DNA from 3 places in the Mumia sp. zg.B53 genome. Region 1 is predicted to be linked to each of the others. Evidence: riboswitches for the same ligand, from Rfam matches in the RefSeq annotation. Region 1 holds a riboswitch; each other region holds the start of a gene.
The links. A riboswitch is a leader RNA that binds a small molecule or an ion and turns the genes downstream of it on or off. The one in region 1 is predicted to bind cyclic di-AMP.
Positions count from the first base shown of each region.

Region 2: it holds a riboswitch for cyclic di-AMP, as region 1 does, so the genes downstream of both, KV102_RS19375 (transglycosylase family protein) here and KV102_RS19670 (NlpC/P60 family protein) in region 1, are expected to answer to the same signal.
Region 3: it holds a riboswitch for cyclic di-AMP, as region 1 does, so the genes downstream of both, KV102_RS14275 (C40 family peptidase) here and KV102_RS19670 (NlpC/P60 family protein) in region 1, are expected to answer to the same signal.

Region 1 covers NZ_JAHWCK010000006.1:24,194-29,997, reverse strand. The annotation lists gene KV102_RS17290 (long-chain fatty acid--CoA ligase) at 1-1,156, shown strand, start outside; gene KV102_RS19670 (NlpC/P60 family protein) at 1,316-2,341, opposite strand; cyclic di-AMP (ydaO/yuaA leader) riboswitch at 2,350-2,491, opposite strand; gene KV102_RS17280 (hypothetical protein) at 2,630-2,893, opposite strand; gene KV102_RS17275 (DEDD exonuclease domain-containing protein) at 2,995-4,821, shown strand; gene KV102_RS17270 (Lrp/AsnC family transcriptional regulator) at 4,867-5,151, shown strand; gene trpD (anthranilate phosphoribosyltransferase) at 5,182-5,804, opposite strand, start outside.
Region 2 covers NZ_JAHWCK010000001.1:168,809-174,612, reverse strand. The annotation lists gene KV102_RS00800 (LysR family transcriptional regulator) at 1-142, shown strand, start outside; gene KV102_RS00795 (hypothetical protein) at 153-353, opposite strand; gene KV102_RS00790 (APC family permease) at 544-1,971, shown strand; gene KV102_RS19375 (transglycosylase family protein) at 2,003-2,464, opposite strand; cyclic di-AMP (ydaO/yuaA leader) riboswitch at 2,465-2,628, opposite strand; gene KV102_RS00780 (TerC family protein) at 2,776-3,789, opposite strand; gene KV102_RS00775 (hypothetical protein) at 4,000-5,067, shown strand; gene uvrB (excinuclease ABC subunit UvrB) at 5,104-5,804, opposite strand, start outside.
Region 3 covers NZ_JAHWCK010000004.1:24,289-30,092, forward strand. The annotation lists gene nadB (L-aspartate oxidase) at 1-1,170, shown strand, start outside; gene nadC (carboxylating nicotinate-nucleotide diphosphorylase) at 1,164-2,018, shown strand; gene KV102_RS14270 (cysteine desulfurase family protein) at 2,020-3,174, shown strand; cyclic di-AMP (ydaO/yuaA leader) riboswitch at 3,514-3,669, shown strand; gene KV102_RS14275 (C40 family peptidase) at 3,654-4,244, shown strand; gene KV102_RS14280 (DUF3048 domain-containing protein) at 4,313-5,350, shown strand; gene KV102_RS14285 (MerR family transcriptional regulator) at 5,505-5,804, opposite strand, start outside.

The sequences.
Region 1 (5,804 bases):
GCTTCCTGAGCTGTTCCACGACAACTCCGTGACGCTGCTCTTCCTGCCGCTGGCGCACGTCTTCGCCCGCATCGTCGAGGTCGGCTCCATCCGGGCAGGCGCGAAGCTCTCGCACTCCCCGGACGTCAAGAACCTCCTCCCCGAGCTGGCGGAGATCAAGCCGACGTTCCTCCTGGCCGTCCCACGCGTGTTCGAGAAGATCTACAACGGCGCCAGCCAGAACGCCCACGCGTCCGGCAAGGGCAAGATCTTCGACGTCGCGACCTCGACGGCGATCGCCTACAGCCGGGCGCGCGAGAGCGGCAAGCGCATCGGCCCGGTCCTCAAGGCGAAGCACACGCTGTTCGACCGGCTGGTCTACGCCAAGCTTCGCGACGCCATGGGCGGGCACGTCGAGCACGCGATCTCCGGCGGCGCTCCGCTGGGCGAGCGGCTCGCGCACTTCTTCTCGGGCATCGGCATCCCGGTGATCGAGGGGTACGGCCTCACCGAGACCACGGCCGCGCTCGCGGCGAACCTCGCCGGCGACTCCAAGATCGGCACCGTCGGGCGCCCTCTGCCGGGCACCGAGGTCCGGGTCGCCGATGACGGCGAGCTGCTGTTCCGCGGCGGACAGGTGTTCCGGGGTTACTGGAACGCGCCGGAGGCGACGGCGGCCGCGTTCGACGAGGACGGCTGGTTCCACACCGGTGACATCGGTGAGATCGACTCCGACGGCTTCATCTCCATCACGGGCCGCAAGAAGGAGATCATCGTCACCGCCGGCGGCAAGAACGTCGTGCCCGCGGTCCTCGAGGACCGCATCCGGGCGCACGTCCTGGTGAGCCAGGCGGTGGTCGTGGGCGAAGGCAAGCCCTTCGTCGGCGCACTCATCACGCTCGACCAGGAGTCGATCGGCTCGTGGCTCGAGAACCACGGCAAGCCGGCTGATACGCCGATCGAGCAGCTCGCTGACGATCCCGACGTGCTGGCGGCCGTGCAGACCGCGGTGGACGAGGCCAACTCCCACGTGTCCCGAGCGGAGGCGATCCGCAAGTTCCGGGTCCTCGCCAAGGACTGGACCGAGGAGGGCGGCCAGATCACACCGACCCTCAAGCTCAAGCGCAACGTCGTGATGCGTGAGCACCGCGACGACGTCGAGGCCCTGTACGGCTAGGCCCCAACCCCACGCAGACAGCAGCCCCCGGCGCACACGCGCTGGGGGCTGCTGTCGTCCGTGAGGGTTCGGAGCTGCTGCCCAGGGGTGGCCGCACGTCGTACGCAGAAGAGCCACGACCCGAGACGGGTCGTGGCTCTTCGTACGGAGCGGAGGCGGTCAGCCGACGCGACGCACTCCGCTGACCGGCATGACGTCCACCGAGACGATCTCGACGCTGCGCCCGGGACGCGGGGCGTGGATCAGCTTGCCGTTGCCGATGTAGATGCCGACGTGGCTGACCGGGCTGTAGTAGAACACCAGGTCGCCCGGGCTCATCGACGACCGCGACACCGAGGAGCCCATCCCGGACTGCGCGGAGGACGAATGCGGGAGCGACACGCCGGCCGCGCCGAACGCCTTCATCGTCAGGCCCGAGCAGTCCCAGCTGCCGGGGCCCGCAGAACCGTAGGAGTAGGGCTCGCCCAGCTGCGCCATCGCGAAGTCGATCGCCTTCTTGGCCCGCCCGGACGCGTTCACCTTCGGGGCGCTGGTCGACGGACGGTCTTCGCTGCGGCTCGGACCACCGTGGTCGTTGTCGTAGACCTCTTCGCGCTCAGCAGGAGTCAGGCTCGCGACGAGAGCCTCGGCCTTGGTGACGCGATCGTCGAGCTTGGCCTTCTGCTTGGTCATCTCCTTCTGCGACTCCGAGATGATCTCGAGCTTGGAGGAGAGCTGCTCACGGCGGACCTTGAGCTCTCCGGCCTCGCGCTCGAAGGCGGCCAGCCGGTCGGCCTGGGTGCTGTTGTAGGACTGGAGCGCCGTCAGGCCCTCCAGGAACTCGTCGACATCGTCGCTCGCGAGCAGCTGGGTGGTCGGGCCCATCGGGGAGCTCGACAACCGCTCGGTGACGGTCTTGGCGAGGGCGTTGCGGACGTCCTCGACCTCAGCCTGCTGCGCCTTGACGTCGGTCCGGAGCTTCTTGATCTGCTTCTTGGCTCCGTCGACCTCGGTCCGGAGCTCGAGGAAGCGCTCGTTGGCCTGCTCGGCCTCGTGGCTGAGCTCGGCGACCTTGCGCTGGGCCTCGGACAGGCTCGGCGTCTGGGGGTCTGCTGCGCTGGGGGACGCGGTGAGCGTGGCAGCGAGGACCAACCCGGACCCGGCGGCGACTGCTGCCCTCATCGACAGCTTTCGGCCGTTCCGCACTCGGCGGCTCCTTCACGTTCTCGACGCCTACCGGGTGAGCTGACGGGTTCGGGCCAAGAACGTGCCCTACCGTCCGAGCGGACGGATTCACCCCAGGAACGTGGGTCCCCGGCTCCAGCGTCGATCGGGGGATCTCGGCCGAACTAGGCGGCGTGCCTGCGCCCTCCGGGGTAGAGAACTCCTCAGACACGCGAGCCTCACCCTATGCGCCAACGGGGTGGGGAATCAACGTGAAGCAGTGGGAAAGTCAGATCTCTCTCGCGGGCGGCGGTGGTTGGGTGAGAAAGCTCACACGTCGTCGATGGTCTCGCTGTCGGTCTGGGTCACGAGGCGGAGCGGAGACACGAGGCCGGCGGCGCTCAGCGCCTGGAGCGCGGCACCCTCGTCGGCGTCGATGCTGACGCCCTCGTCGGGGGCACCGAGCAGCGCGGTCACCACGCAGTCGCCGCATGCCTGGGGCCGGGCGAGGCAGCGACCGCAGTCGATGGTCAGAAGCTCGCCGTGACCCGTCGCCGGGCCCGGCTGCTGATGGAGCACGCGGGATTCGTCCATGCCCTGGACGCTACGCAGCCGCTCTGACACAAACCCGTCGTGCGACACGCCGTACGCCCCGACGGCCGGACATGTCAGCGGACGCACCTACCGTCGTTCCCATGACCCTCGCCCCCGAAACCGCTCCCCCGCCGACCGTCCCGGTTCCCGCGGTCGAGGGCACCGCGGTCGAGGGCACCGCGGTCCAAGGGACTCTCGACGAGCTGGGTCGAGACCTGTCGGGCATCACGTTCTGCGTCGTCGACCTCGAGACGACGGGCGGCTCGGCGGCCGCCGGCTCCATGATCACCGAGATCGGTGCGGTCAAGGTCCGCGGCGGAGAGGTCCTGGGTGAGTTCCAGACCCTCGTCGACCCCGAGGGTCCGATCCCGACGTTCATCACGGTCCTCACCGGCATCACCGACGCGATGGTCGTGGCCGCCCCGAGGATCGGCGAGGCGCTGCCGTCGTTCCTGGAGTTCGCCCGGGGCACCGTGCTCGTCGCGCACAACGCTCCCTTCGACGTCGGCTTCCTCAAGCACTTCACCCAGCACCTCGGGCTGGCCTGGCCCGGCTTCGAGACGCTCGACACCGCCCGCATCGCCCGTCGCGTCCTGCTGCGCGACGAGGTCCCCAACTGCAAGCTGAGCACGCTCGCGCGCCACTTCCACGCCGCCACCACCCCCAACCACCGCGCCCTCGCCGACGCCCGCGCGACGGTCGACGTCCTCCACGCGCTCCTCGAGCGCCTGGGCACCATGGGGGTGTCGACGATGGAGGAGCTCGCCACCTTCAGCTCCCGGGTCAGTCCCGCCCAGCGCAAGAAGAGCCGGCTCGCCGACCACCTCCCCCACCTCCCCGGCGTCTACCTCTTCCGCGACCGTCACGAGAACGTCCTGTACGTCGGGACCTCCAAGGACCTCCGTGCGCGGGTCCGCTCCTACTTCACCTCCAGCGAGACCCGCACGCGGATGGGCGAGATGGTGGCGCTGGCGACCCGCGTCGAGGGCATCACGTGTGCGACGGCCCTGGAGGCGCAGGTGCGCGAGCTGCGGTTGATCGCACACCACAAGCCGCCCTACAACCGCAGGTCCCGACACCCCGAGCGTGCGACCTGGATCAAGCTCACCCGAGAGCCGTGGCCCCGCCTCTCGTTCGTCCGCAAGACCGACGACGACGCCGACTACCTCGGTCCCTTCACGCGCCGCTCGTCCGCCGAGCGTGTCGCGGCGACGCTCTACGAGGCGTTCCGCATCCGCCAGTGCTCCGGACGGCTCCCGCGCCGTCCGTCACGCAGCGCGTGCGCCCTCGCCGAGATGGGCAGCTGCCTCGCACCCTGCGACGGCACCGCCACCCCCGAGACGTACGCGGCCGAGGTCGACCGCGTCCGGACGGCTCTCACGCTCGACCCCACCGTGGTGGTCGATGCCTCGACCGACCGCATGCGCACGCTCTCGGGGCAGGGACGCTTCGAGGACGCCGCCCATGAGCGAGACCGGCTCGTCGCGCTCGTCCGTGCCACCCACCGCAGCCAGCGGCTCGCCGCGCTGCTCTCGTGCGCCGAGGTGGTCGCAGCACGCCCCCTCGACCCGCAGTGGCGGGAGTGGGAGGTCCACGTCGTACGCCACGGACGTCTGGTCGCCTCCGGGGTGATGCCGGCCTCGACGCCGTCCGGTCCGTGGGTGGAGGCGCTCCGGTCGACCGCCGAGACGATCGTGCCCGACGAGACACCGGCTGCCACCGCGGCCGAGTCCGAGCTGGTCCTGCGCTGGCTGGAGTCCGACGGGGTCCGCCTCGTCGACCTCGACGGCGAGTGGGCCAGCCCGGTACGCGGCGCCGGTCGGCACCTGCCCATCGTCGAGGCTGCCGAGCGATCACGTGCGGCCGCTGCGCCCTTCGACGAGGCGCGAGGCGAGGGCTGGCGGACCGAGCACCGCCCACGCCGCTGACGAGTAGGCTGCAGCCCGTACGCCGACTCGTCCGCAGGAGGACCCGTGATCACCGCGATCGTGTTCATCAACGCCGAGGTCGACCGCATCCCGGAGGTCGCCGAGGAGGTCGCCGCGCTCGACGGCGTGAGCGAGGTCTACTCCGTCACCGGACACATCGACCTGATCGCGCTCGTCCGGGTGCGGCGCACCGAGGAGATCGCCGACGTGGTCGCCGACCGCGTCAACAAGGTCCCGGGAGTGCGGTCGACCGAGACGCACATCGCGTTCCGCACCTACTCCCAGCACGACCTCGAGGCAGCCTTCAGCATCGGTGGCGACTTCGAGTGATCGTGCGCCGCTGACCGCGCCCCGCGTCGGTCAGCTCTCGCGCTGCGACGCGTCGGCCCACACCGCGAGCGCCTCGCGGGCCGCCCCGGAGTCGAGCGCCTCACGGGCGCGAGCGACGTTGCGCTCCATCCGGGTCACGAGGTCGTCCTCGCCTCCCTCGTACGCCGCCAGCCCCGCGGCGGCGTTGAGCACGACCGCGTCGCGGACGGGCCCCTGCTCGCCCGCGACCACACGTCGGAAGACGTCGGCGTTGAAGGCCGGGTCGCCTCCGCGCAGCGCCTCGGGGGGAGACGGCGCGATCCCGACCTCGGTGGGGTCGAAGGTGTGCTCCGCCACGGACTTCTGACCGTCCGGACCCGACACGACCCACACCCGCGAGGTCGTCGTCGTCGTGATCTCGTCGAGGCCGTCGTCGCCACGGAAAACGAGCGCATCGAGCCCGCGCCGCGCGAAGACGCCGGCGACGACGCTCGCCATCCTCGCGTCGGCGACACCCACCGCCATCGCGGCGGGCTTCGAGGGGTTGGTGAGCGGCCCGAGGAAGTTGAAGGCGGTCGGGATGCCGAGCTCCTTCCGCGGCGCCGCGGTGAAGCGGAACGACGAGTGGAAGACGGGGGCGAAGCAGAAGGTGATCCCCACCTCACCCGCGAGCG
Region 2 (5,804 bases), on a different contig from region 1:
CGTCGAGGTGGTCGCGCTCCCGGGACTGGGCTCGCGTCGCGTGATCGCCCGGCACCGGCAGAACCGGCGCGAGCCCGGCCTGGCCGTCTCCGCCGTGGTGGACGCACTGGTGGCTGCGGCGGGGCGGGTGGAGCTCGGCTGAGCCCTACCGGTCACCCGGCGGACGGTCGAGGACCGGCGGGGCGCAGGCGGCTGGCGGACACCCACTGCTCCACCAACGTCCCCTCCCCCTCCTTGCCCGGGACGAACGCGACTCGGGCAACCCAGCCCTGCGACTCGCGACGCCACTCGATCACCAGACCGGGGTAGGCGTCGGACTCGTACCGGCTCAGCGAGACCCAGACGTGCCTCACTCCGCCCCCCTCACGAGGCGGGGCGACGGCACGCTCCTCCTGGCCGTATCGCCTGTTCGCGCCCACGTCGGACAGGATACGCCTTGTTCGAACACGTGTTCGAACCACTCTCTGTGCGTGGGGGGTTGCGGCCGACGCCACGGCGCACGACAGTAAACCCACGCGCTGCCGGCGTACGAGGAGGAGTGTCATGAGCGACACCGGGCCCGGGTCCACGTCGTCCGATCAAGAGGAGGGCCGGCCGACGGAGCTCAGGCGCTTCCTCACCCCCAGGCTCCTCTTGCTGTTCATCGTCGGTGACATCCTCGGCACCGGCGTCTATGCGCTCACCGGGCAGGTGGCGGCCGAGGTCGGCGGCGCGGCGTGGCTGCCCTTCCTCATCGCCTTCGCCATCGCGACCCTGACCGCGTTCTCGTACCTCGAGCTCGTGACGAAGTATCCCCAGGCCGCCGGTGCGGCGCTCTACACCCACAAGGCGTTCGGGATCCACTTCCTCACGTTCCTCGTGGCGTTCGCGGTGCTCTCGTCCGGGATCACGTCGGCCTCGACCGCGTCGCGTGTCTTCGCGCGCAGCCTCGACCAGGGCTTCGGGCTCGACCTGGACAGCAGCGGCATCCTGATCGTGGCCCTGCTGTTCATGGTCGCGCTCGCACTGGTCAACCTCCGTGGGGTCGCCCACGGGATCATCACCAACGTCGTCCTCACCGTGGTCGAGCTCTCCGGGCTCCTGCTGGTCCTCCTCGTCGGCATCTGGGCGGTCGTCGAGGGAAACGCCGACTTCTCCCGCGTCGTCGCGTTCGACACGCCCGAGGACAAGAACGTCTTCCTCGCTGTCACCACGGCGACGTCGCTGGCGTTCTTCGCGATGGTGGGCTTCGAGGACTCGGTCAACATGGCGGAGGAGACGAAAGACCCCGTCTCGACCTTCCCGCGGATCATGCTGACCGGGTTGTCGATCACGGGACTCATCTACGTTCTCGTCTCGATCACCGCCGTTGCGCTCGTCCCGATCGGCCGGCTCGCCGCGACGGAGACGCCCCTGCTCACCGTCGTCGAGCTCGGCGCCCCCAACCTCCCGATCGACGAGATCTATCCGTTCATCACGATGTTCGCCGTCGCCAACACGGCGCTCATCAACATGCTCATGGCCAGCCGGCTCCTCTACGGCATGGCCAGGCAGCACGTGCTGCCACCGGCGCTGGCCCACGTCGGTCGCCGGCGGCAGACGCCATGGGTCGCGATCCTCTTCACGACCCTCCTCGCCCTGGGGCTCATCACCTACGTGTTCAACGCGAGCGAGGACGCCGTCGCCACCCTCGGCGGCACCACCGCACTCCTCCTGCTCGCGGTCTTCACGATCGTCAACGTCGCGGTGCTGGTGCTGCGCCGCGACCGCGTCGACACCCGCCACTTCGTCGCGCCGACCGTCATCCCGGTGGTCGCCGCCGTCGTCTCGCTCTATCTCGTGACGCCACTGTCGGGTCGTGACACCGAGCAGTACGAAGTTGCGGGACTGCTGCTGGGCCTGGGAGTGGTGCTGTGGGTGATCACCTGGATCATCAACCGCGCGTTCTACGCCGAGCGCACCTACGTGAAGGACCCCGCCGAGCTCGACTGAGCCCGACGGGGTCCGCGGTGAGGCGGGTGGCTCACCAGAACTTCTTGCGCCACCAGCGCGGGAAGTATCCGATGGCGCCCTTCTTGGCGACACGGTCGCTCTTGGCGAAACCCTGCCACTTCTCACGCTTGTGCTTGGTCGTCAGGCCGAGCTTGCGGGTGCAGCCTGGCCATGCGCCCCACCCTTGCCGCCTGAGGACCTTCTCCGCGACCGCGATCTGCTCGCGGCGCTTGGCCTTGTAGGCGGTCGACGCATACTTCTTGCCGCCGTACGACCGCCAGGTTCCTGGGTTGAACTGCAGACCACCGTGGTAGCCGTTTCCGGTGTTGATGTGCCACCGACCTCCCGCCTCGCACTTGGCGAGGCGCTCCCAGGTCCGGTCCTTGGCCGCACTGGCGGGCGTGCTGGTGAAGACCAGCAGACCGGCGACCAGACCCATGAGGGCGAGCGTGGTGGCGACGCCGCGCTTGGCGACGTGAAGGGCGTTGTTCATGTGTTCCTTCACAACGCCTGTGGGGTTAGCTGTCGGGTTCGGGCCGAAGGTGCCCTGCCGATCACGGACGAGTCCGCGACCGGGCTTCACCCCAAGGAGCCGTGGCTCCGGAATTGGGTTCCCCACTCCTGTCCGTCATGTTCGTGGTTCGCCGGCCCCCGTTGACCGACCCTCCGGGGTAGGTCTCGCCCGCGGACAGGATTCGGCGTCGAGCAAGACCTCAGTCAGACTAACCCACATAATCCGGACAACAAGCCCAGGCGGTCCGCAAGCCACCTATAGCGGACTGGCGGACCCCGGGCGGACGACGATCAGCGCGGCGGGACGTCCTCGCGCTCGTCGGGCCGCTTGGGCTGCGGCTGGTGGCGGGTCTTCCACAGGCTGGCGGCCGCGGTCAGGGCCAGGACCACGATGATCACCGCGAGGCTCATCAGCGTCGGGATCTCCGGCACGTCGAGGTGCTCGCCGTTGTTGATGAACGGGAGCTCGTTGGTGTGCAACGCGTGGAGGACGAGCTTGACGCCGATGAAGGCGAGGATCACGGACAGGCCGAGCGACAGGTACACCAGACGCTGGAGCAGCCCGCCCAGCAGGAAGTAGAGCTGGCGCAGACCCATGAGCGCGAAGATGTTCGCCGTCAGGACGAGGTACGGCTCCTTGGTGATGCCGTAGATCGCCGGGATCGAGTCCAGAGCGAACAGCAGGTCGGTGGTGCCCAGGGCCAGGATCACGAGGAACATCGGCGTCAGGAACCGCTTGCCGTCGATGTGCACGGTCATCTTCATGCCGTGGAACTCGTCGGCGACGCTGAAGTGCCGCTCGGCGAACCGCACGACGGCGTTGTCACCGGCCTCCTCGTCGTCGTGGTTGCGATAGCTCTTGACCAGTCCGTACGCCGTGTAGACGAGGAAGAGACCGAAGATGTAGAAGACCCAGCTGAAGTTGTTGATCGCCGCGGCACCGAGACCGATGAAGATCCCACGGAAGATCAGGGCGAGGATGATCCCGATCATCAGCGCCTCTTGCTGATAGACCCTGGGCACCTTGAAGCTCGCCATGATGATGATGAAGATGAACAGGTTGTCCACCGAGAGGCTGTACTCGGTGAGCCATCCGGTGAAGAACTCCAGGCCGTACTGACCGCCGTGGAAGCCCGTCACCCAGATGCCGAACGCGACCGCGAGTCCGACATAGATGGTGAGCGCGACCCCGGCTTCCTTCATCGACGGCTCGTGGGGCCTGCGCGCGATCACGACGACGTCGAACAGGAGCACGGCGACGGTGACGCCGATCGTGATCCACCACTCGAGGGGTGTGACGTTCATACGGTTCGGTTCCTCCGGTCGGATGGGTTGTCTGGCCGGAGGTCTCTTCCGCCGGGCCGGCGCGAGGAGCACCTGACACGGCTCGACCCGCCGGGCCAGCGCGCTGGCCGTGATGACGACGGGTCGACGAAAGGAATACTCCCCTCCCTGCGCCATTGTGCCAGAGGCCGCCCCGGGTGCTCGTGTCGCAGACCTCGCTAGGCTCGCGCCGTGGCAGTGAGACACGTAGGCCTGGTGGGCACGCTGACGAGCCCCGGCGCGAGGCGGGCTCTGCTGCGCCGAGGCACGAGGTCGACCATCCCCGAGGTGCTCGACACCGCCCCTCTCCAGGCTCGCGAGGTCGAGGTGCCGGGACAGGCCGCGGCGTACGGATTCACCTGGGAGCGCCCCGATGCCGACACCGAGGACTGGTACCCCCAAGGCGTCACCACCTCCGCGGACGCGACCGCCGGGGACGCACCCGGCGGCACCGGAGGGCGCGACGTCGTCGCCGTCAGCTGGTACGCCCACCACCACGCACGACGCAACGGCGCCCGGCTGACCTTCGTCGACCTCGCGACGCTGCGCTACCAGCACGTGCTCCTGGTCAGGGCGCGACGAACCCCCTGGGGCGTCCGTGCGCGGCCCGTCCCGACCCATGCCGGCGGCATCGCCTGGTACGGCCCGTACCTGTACGTGGCCGCGACCCGCGCGGGCATCTACGTCGTGCGGATCGACGACCTGCTCCGCCTGCCCGACGGCGCTCGCGGCGGGCCCTCGAGGCGGCTGGGTTACGAGCTGGTCCTGCCGGTGTTCGCGAAGCTGTCGGCGTGGAGCCGCGACGACGGCAGCCGGCTGCGCTACTCCTTCTTGTCGATCCAGCACGGCAGCCCGGAGGACGGCAGCCCAGCGTCCCTCGTCGTCGGTGAGTACGGCGGGGTCGGAAAGACCCAGCGGCTCTGGCGGTTCCGGCTGGACCCGCGCACGCACCTGCCCGTTCGAGATCCTGACACCGGACGACTGACACCCGACGAGCTCCATCCGGAGCAGGCCGCCAGGATGCAGGGAGCGACCGCCATCGACGGCACGTGGTACGTGACCACGAGCCAGGGCCGGGGCAACAACGGCGACCTGCTCGTCGGCAGACCGGGCGCGTTCCGACGGCACAAGAAGGTGCTCCCGACGGGGTGCGAGGACATCGCCGCGTGGCCGCAGCAGCGGAGGCTGTGGTCGGTGACCGAGTGGCCCGGGATGCGGTGGGTGTACGCCGTCGATGCGGATGCGTGGGAGGGACCGTAGGCCCGCGGGGTGGCGCGGGCCGTCCGGCCTCTCCGATCAGCCGGCGCCGGCGGCCTGCATCTGGCGGAGCTCCTTTTTGAGCTCGCCGATCTCGTCACGCAGTCGTGCCGCCACCTCGAACTGAAGGTCCTCCGCGGCTGCGTGCATCTGGGAGTTGAGTCCTTGGATCAGCTCGGCCAGCTCGGAGGCCGCCATCGACGACGTGTCGACGCGCGTGCCGTCACCGGACGCTCCGACGAGCGGGACCGGTGACTTGCCGCGCGACTGTGCCCGACCCGACCCGACGAGCTGCTCGATGTCCGCGTCCTCGCGAGCGAGCATGTCGGTGATGTCACCGATCTTCTTGCGCAACGGGGTCGGGTTGATGCCGTGCTCGGTGTTGTAGGCGACCTGGATCGCACGTCGGCGGTTGGTCTCGTCGATCGCCTGCTCCATCGAGGGCGTCACTGAGTCGGCGTACATCACGACCTGCCCCGAGACGTTGCGGGCAGCACGCCCGATCGTCTGGATCAGCGACCGGCCGGAGCGCAGGAAGCCCTCCTTGTCGGCGTCGAGGATCGCCACCAGGCTCACCTCGGGCAGGTCGAGGCCCTCACGCAGGAGGTTGATGCCGACGAGCACGTCGTACTCGCCCATCCGCAGCTCGCTCAGCAGCTCCACCCGCCGCAGCGTGTCGACCTCGCTGTGGAGGTAGCGGGTGCGGATGCCGGCCTCGAGCAGGTAGTCGGTCAGGTCCT
Region 3 (5,804 bases), on a different contig from region 1:
GCGACCGGGGCCGAGATCGTCCGTGCGCTGTCCGCAAAGGTGCAGACGGGCGCGCTCGCCGTGCACGACCACGCCATGGTCACCGACCTCAGCCTCCGCGACGGCGCGGTCGTGGGCCTCACCTGGGTCGGCGCCCCGAGCGGGCGCCCCCGGACGCTCGAGGCGGATGCCGTGGTCCTCGCGACCGGGGGAGCCGGACAGCTCTACGCGCACACCACCAACCCCGTCGGCTCCACCGGTGACGGCCTGGCCCTCGCCCTGCGTGCGGGAGCGGTGGCGACGGACGTGGAGATGTACCAGTTCCACCCGACCCGCCTGGCCGTGCCCGGCGGGGGACTGATCTCGGAGGCCGTCCGGGGGGAGGGAGCCGTGCTCCGCGATCAGGCGGGGCGGCGGTTCATGCGTGACGTCCACCGCGACGCCGAGCTGGCACCGCGCGACGTCGTGGCCCGTGAGATCGCTCGGGTCATGCACGAGCAGGGCGGTGAGCCGGTCCTGCTCGATGCCACCGCCCTCGGTGCGGAGTTCCTCGCCCGACGCTTCCCGGGCCTCGACGCGCGCTGCCGCGCCCATGGGCTGCGCTGGGACGAGGGACCGATCCCCGTCACGCCCGCCGCGCACTACTTCATGGGCGGCATCCGGACCGACCTCGACGGGCGCACGAGCGTCCCCGGGTTGTACGCCGTCGGCGAGGCCGCGTGCACGGGCCTGCACGGCGCGAACCGTCTCGCCTCCAACTCGCTCCTCGAGGGCGCGGTGACCGCACGGCGTTGCGTGTCCGCGCTCCAGGAGCCCGGAGCGGCCGCGTGGGACGGTGAGCCCACCCCGTACGCCGCCGAGCCCGTCGGAGTGACGACCGGTGGGCACACCGCAGGCGCCCTGGACCGGGACGAGCTGCAGACGACGATGTGGGCCGCCGCGGGACTCGTCCGCGACGGCGACACCCTCCAGGCGGCGGCCGACGCCATCGCCGGGTGGTCCCCGACCGTCGACGGGACCACGGCGGCGTACGAGGACGCCAACCTGCTGGAGGTTGCGCGGGTGGTGGTGACGGCGGCGCTGGCCCGGGAGGAGTCGCGCGGCGCCCACTTCCGGTCCGACCGTCCCGACCGTGACCCCGCCTTCGACCGCCACCTGTCGTGGGTGCGGAAGGGAACACTCGCATGCTGACCGACACGCTCATCAGGTCCGGGGTGCAGGCAGCACTCCAGGAGGACTCGCCGTGGGGAGACCTCACGGGGGAGGTGCTGGTCCCGGCGGAGGCGGTCGCCACCGCGCGCATGGTGGCCCGGGAGGCCGGAGTGCTCTCCGGCGGGCGGGTCGTCGACGTGGCCTTCACGACCGTCGACCCCGCCATCTCGGTCCGGCTCGAGCGGGCAGACGGTGACGCGCTCGAGCCGGGGACGGTCGTCGCGACCGTGGTAGGTCCCGCCCGGGGCGTCCTTCGCGCCGAGCGCGTCGCGCTGAACTTCGTCCAGCGGATGTCCGGCATCGCCACACAGACGCGCGCGTACGTCGAGGCCGTCGCCGGGACGGGTGTGCGCATCGTCGACACCCGCAAGACGACGCCGGGGCTTCGGGCGTTCGAGCGGTACGCCGTGCGGTGCGGCGGCGGGCACAACCACCGGTTCTCGCTGTCGGACGCCGTGATGGCCAAGGACAACCACCTCGCTGTCCTCGGCGACGACCCGGAGCGCATCACCTCGGCGCTGCGAGCCGCGCGAGAGGCGCTCCCGCACACGGTGCACCTCGAGGTCGAGGTCGACCGCCTGGACCAGCTCGATGCCGTCCTTGCGGCCGGTGTCGACACCGTGATGCTCGACAACTTCACGCTCGAGGACCTCCGTACCGGTGTCGAGAAGGTCGCCGGGCGGGCGCTGGTGGAGGCCAGCGGCGGCATCACGCTCCCTCGGGTCGGTGAGATCGCGCTGACCGGGGTCGACCTGATCTCGGTGGGGGCCCTCACGCACAGCGTCGCCGCGCTCGACCTGGGGCTCGACGTCGAGGTGGCGGTCTAGGGTGCGCTACCTCGACACGGCCGCGACCACGCCGGTTCGCCGCGAGGTGCTGGAGGCGATGTGGCCCTTCCTCACCGGCGAGTTCGGCAACCCGTCGAGCCGCCACGGTCTCGGAGACGTCGCGTCCCGGGCGCTGGAGCGCGCACGCGCGGACGTCGCCGCCGCGCTTGGTGCCCGGCCGGCGGAGATCGTGCTCACCTCCGGTGGGACGGAGGCCGACAACCTCGCGGTGAAGGGACTGGCACTGGCGAACCCGCGTGGGCGCCACCTCGTGACCACCCGGATCGAGCACCCTGCCGTGCTGGAGGCGTGCGACCACCTGGTCAGACTGCACGGGTTCCGGAGAGACCTGCTCGACGTCGACGGTGACGGCGTCGTCGACCTGACGCAGGCGGAACGACTGATCGGCGCCGAGACCACGTTGGTGTCGGTCATGCTCGCGAACAACGAGGTCGGGACGGTCCAGCCGGTCGCCGAGGTCGCCGCCCTGGCACGCGCACGGGGGGCGCTCGTGCACACCGATGCCGTCCAGGCCGTCGGGTCCGTCGTCGTGGATCCCACGCAGCTCGGCGTCGACGCCCTCTCGCTCAGCGGCCACAAGGTGGGTGCGCCGAAGGGGAGCGGGGCCCTGTGGGTCCGCCGAGGCGTGCCCTTGGAGCCGCTGATCCACGGGGGCGGCCAGGAGCGTGGACTTCGGTCGGGCACCGAGAACGTCGCCGCCGCCGTCGGTCTCGCTGCGGCGATCACGTCGGCGGTGGGGTCCACGCCCGGGGGACCGCGTCCGCGAGGTCCGGTCGAGGCCCTGGCCGCGGCCCGCGACGCGTTCGTGCACGACGTGCTCTCCGCTGCCCCGGGCGCCTTCCTCACCGGCCATCCGCGCCGTCGGCTTCCCGGTCACGCGTCGTTCTGCTTCCCGGGCACGTCGGGGGAGGCGGTGCTCCTGGGGCTGGAGCAGGATCACGGCATCGCGTGCTCCAGCGGCTCGGCGTGCGCCGCGGGCTCCGACGAGCCCTCGGAGGTCCTCTTGGCGCTCGGGATCGATCCCGAGGTGGCGCGTACGGCGGTGCGGTTCACGGCCGCGTCGCCGGCGGACTTCGAGGGTGCCGCCGGGGCCGTCGTCACCGCGGTGCGAGCCGTCCGGTCGCTCGCCGGCTGACCGTCGCCGGCGCGCCCGCGGGTGCGGTGGACCCTTGCATCCGCGCAGAGCTTTGTTATGGTCCTGGGACAAGACCGGTCAAAATATGACAAGGGTCACATAGCCTCTCTTCGATCACTGCGACGGCAGGGCAGGTGACCTGGACGAGCGTCCAAACCTCGTCCGTGGTGACGTCTGGTGTTTTGAGCGGGTCCATCGACGTGTCTATGGTGGCCCGCGGCCTGACAACAGGCCCCACAACCCCCCATAACGGGCATGACCGGGACGCGACCGGGTCCTGCCGGACAACTGAACATCGTGTGTGGGAAACGCCCAATCCTGCCCGCCTGCACACGCCCCCATCATCGACCGTCACCGACGGGCAGGAGCGGAGGAACCAACTCTGCACGAAGTCCTTCGGGTCATGCGTGCTCGGGGTGAAGCCCTAAGACAGGGCGGGGCCATCCTTCGGCCCTAATCCGACAGCTCACTTCGCAGGCGTGGAAGGGACCACGCTCATCATGCTCGCGACCCCCCGGACGCAGCGCCTCATGGCTCTGCCGATCGCTCTCTCCGCTGCCTTCGCGATGGTCGTCACGACCGCCAACGAGGCCAGCGCAGCCCCCGCCTCCACGTCCACGAGCACGGCCGCCGCGAAGACCGCGACCGCCCAGAAGCTCGCCGCCGCGAAGGCCACCAAGAAGGCCAAGCGCGTCGTCGCCAAGAAGCGTCGCGCCGGTCGCATCGTCAAGGCCTCCCGCGTCGCCGCGCGCCAGAAGGGTGACCCGTACCGCTACGGCGCGTCCGGCCCCCGCGCGTTCGACTGCTCCGGCCTCACCTCCTACTCGTTCCGCAAGGCAGGCATGAAGCTGCCGCGGACCGCGAACTCGCAGTACCGGCACGTCCGCAAGATCAAGAAGCGCAACATCCGCAAGGGCGACCTCGTCTTCTTCGGTGGGTCCCGCAAGTACCACGTGGGCATCTACTGGGGGAAGGGTCGCATCCTCCACGCGCCGTACTCCGGCAGCCGCGTGAAGGTCGAGCGGATCTGGACCCGCGGCTGGTCCGCAGGCACCATGCGTCTGCGCTGACAGCGACACCACCACGAAGAGCAGGGCCGGTGCCTCCTGAGGTACCGGCCCTGCTCCACCATGGGAGCATGCACGTGAGCCAGAAGCCCCGTACCGCGTTGCGCGCCACCCTCGTCGCGACCGCACTCGTCCTCGCGGCGGCGTGCTCGGGTGGTGACGAGCCGAAGACCCCGGAGAAGCCGACGCCGACCAGCGCCGACGCCGCGCGCAAGGCGGCGACCCTGAACCGCGCCAACCCGTTCACCGGCGAGGCGGCGGCCAAGGGTCTGCCCGATCACCCCGCCTTCCTGGTGAAGGTCGAGAACACCGCCGCCGGAGCCCCGCAGTACGGGTTGTCGCAGGCTGATCTCGTCGTCGAGGAGCTGGTCGAGGGTGGTCTGACGAGGCTGGCGGCGTTCTTCTACTCGCAGACGCCGACCAAGGTCGGGCACGTCCGCTCGACCCGGACCACCGACATCGCCCTCGTCAAGCCGACCGGTGGGCAGCTGATCGCCTCGGGCGGCGCGAAGGTGACCATCCGCAAGATCAAGGCCGCTGGTGTGAAGCTCTACAGCGAGGACACCGGCAACCTCACGCTCGCCATCGACCGGGGCAAGAAGGCCCCGTACGACCGGCTGCTGAACCTTGCCGCCTACGCCGACCAGCACCGGTCCGCGAAGGCCGCCGTGCCGCCGCCGTACCTGCCGTTCGGCGCGAGCCCGACGCCCGGCTCGACGAAGGCGACGTCGTTCGACGTCCGCTTCTCCCGCAGCTCCGCGACGCGGTGGCAGCTCGGTTCCGGCGGCGCGTACCGCCGGGTCAACGGCCACGCCCAGAAGGGCAAGGACTTCAAGCCGGACACCGTCCTCGTGCTCTTCACCCGACAGGTCGACGCGGGCTACCGCGACCCGGCCGGGTATCCCGTCCCCGAGACGGTGCTCAAGGGGGGCGGCCGGGCTGTCGTCCTCAACGGCGGCACGATGCTGAACGCCCGCTGGAGCAAGAAGAGCGCTGCGGCGCCGATCCAGCTGACTGCCGGGGGCAAGCCGGTCACGCTCGAGCGGGGCAAGGTCTTCGTCGAGCTCGTGCCGGCTGGCGCCGGTGGCGTGACGGTCCGGTCCCGCTGACGCGAGGAAGGTCACAGCAGGCGGCCTCGGTTCGGCGCGCGCGCTCCCCTACGATCGGCACCAGGGTTTCGGCCCCACCCGGCGGGTCCCTCCCTCCAGCGTCGGGTGGGGCCGTTCTCCGCCTCCGGGGGAGCCGTCTGTGGAGACGCCGGCGTCAGGCCTCGGGAGCGGGTCGCTGGTCGCCGAGCGCCGCGAGCTCCTCGCCCAGGGCGTCGTCGATCGCGTGCGCCAGCTCGTCGCGGAACACCGCGACGACCGCCTGCGCGGCGACCGGCAGCAGGTTGGCGATGGAGGTCACGACCTCCTGCCACTGGTCGTCGGGCATGCCGGCGCCGACGAACGGCTGCCAGATGTCGCGACGCACGCGGCCCACGAGGTCGTCGGCGACCGTGCGCAACGGCCCCGACAGCGCCGGGAGCAGCTCGAGCACCGTCTCCGGGGCCAGGCCGAGCGA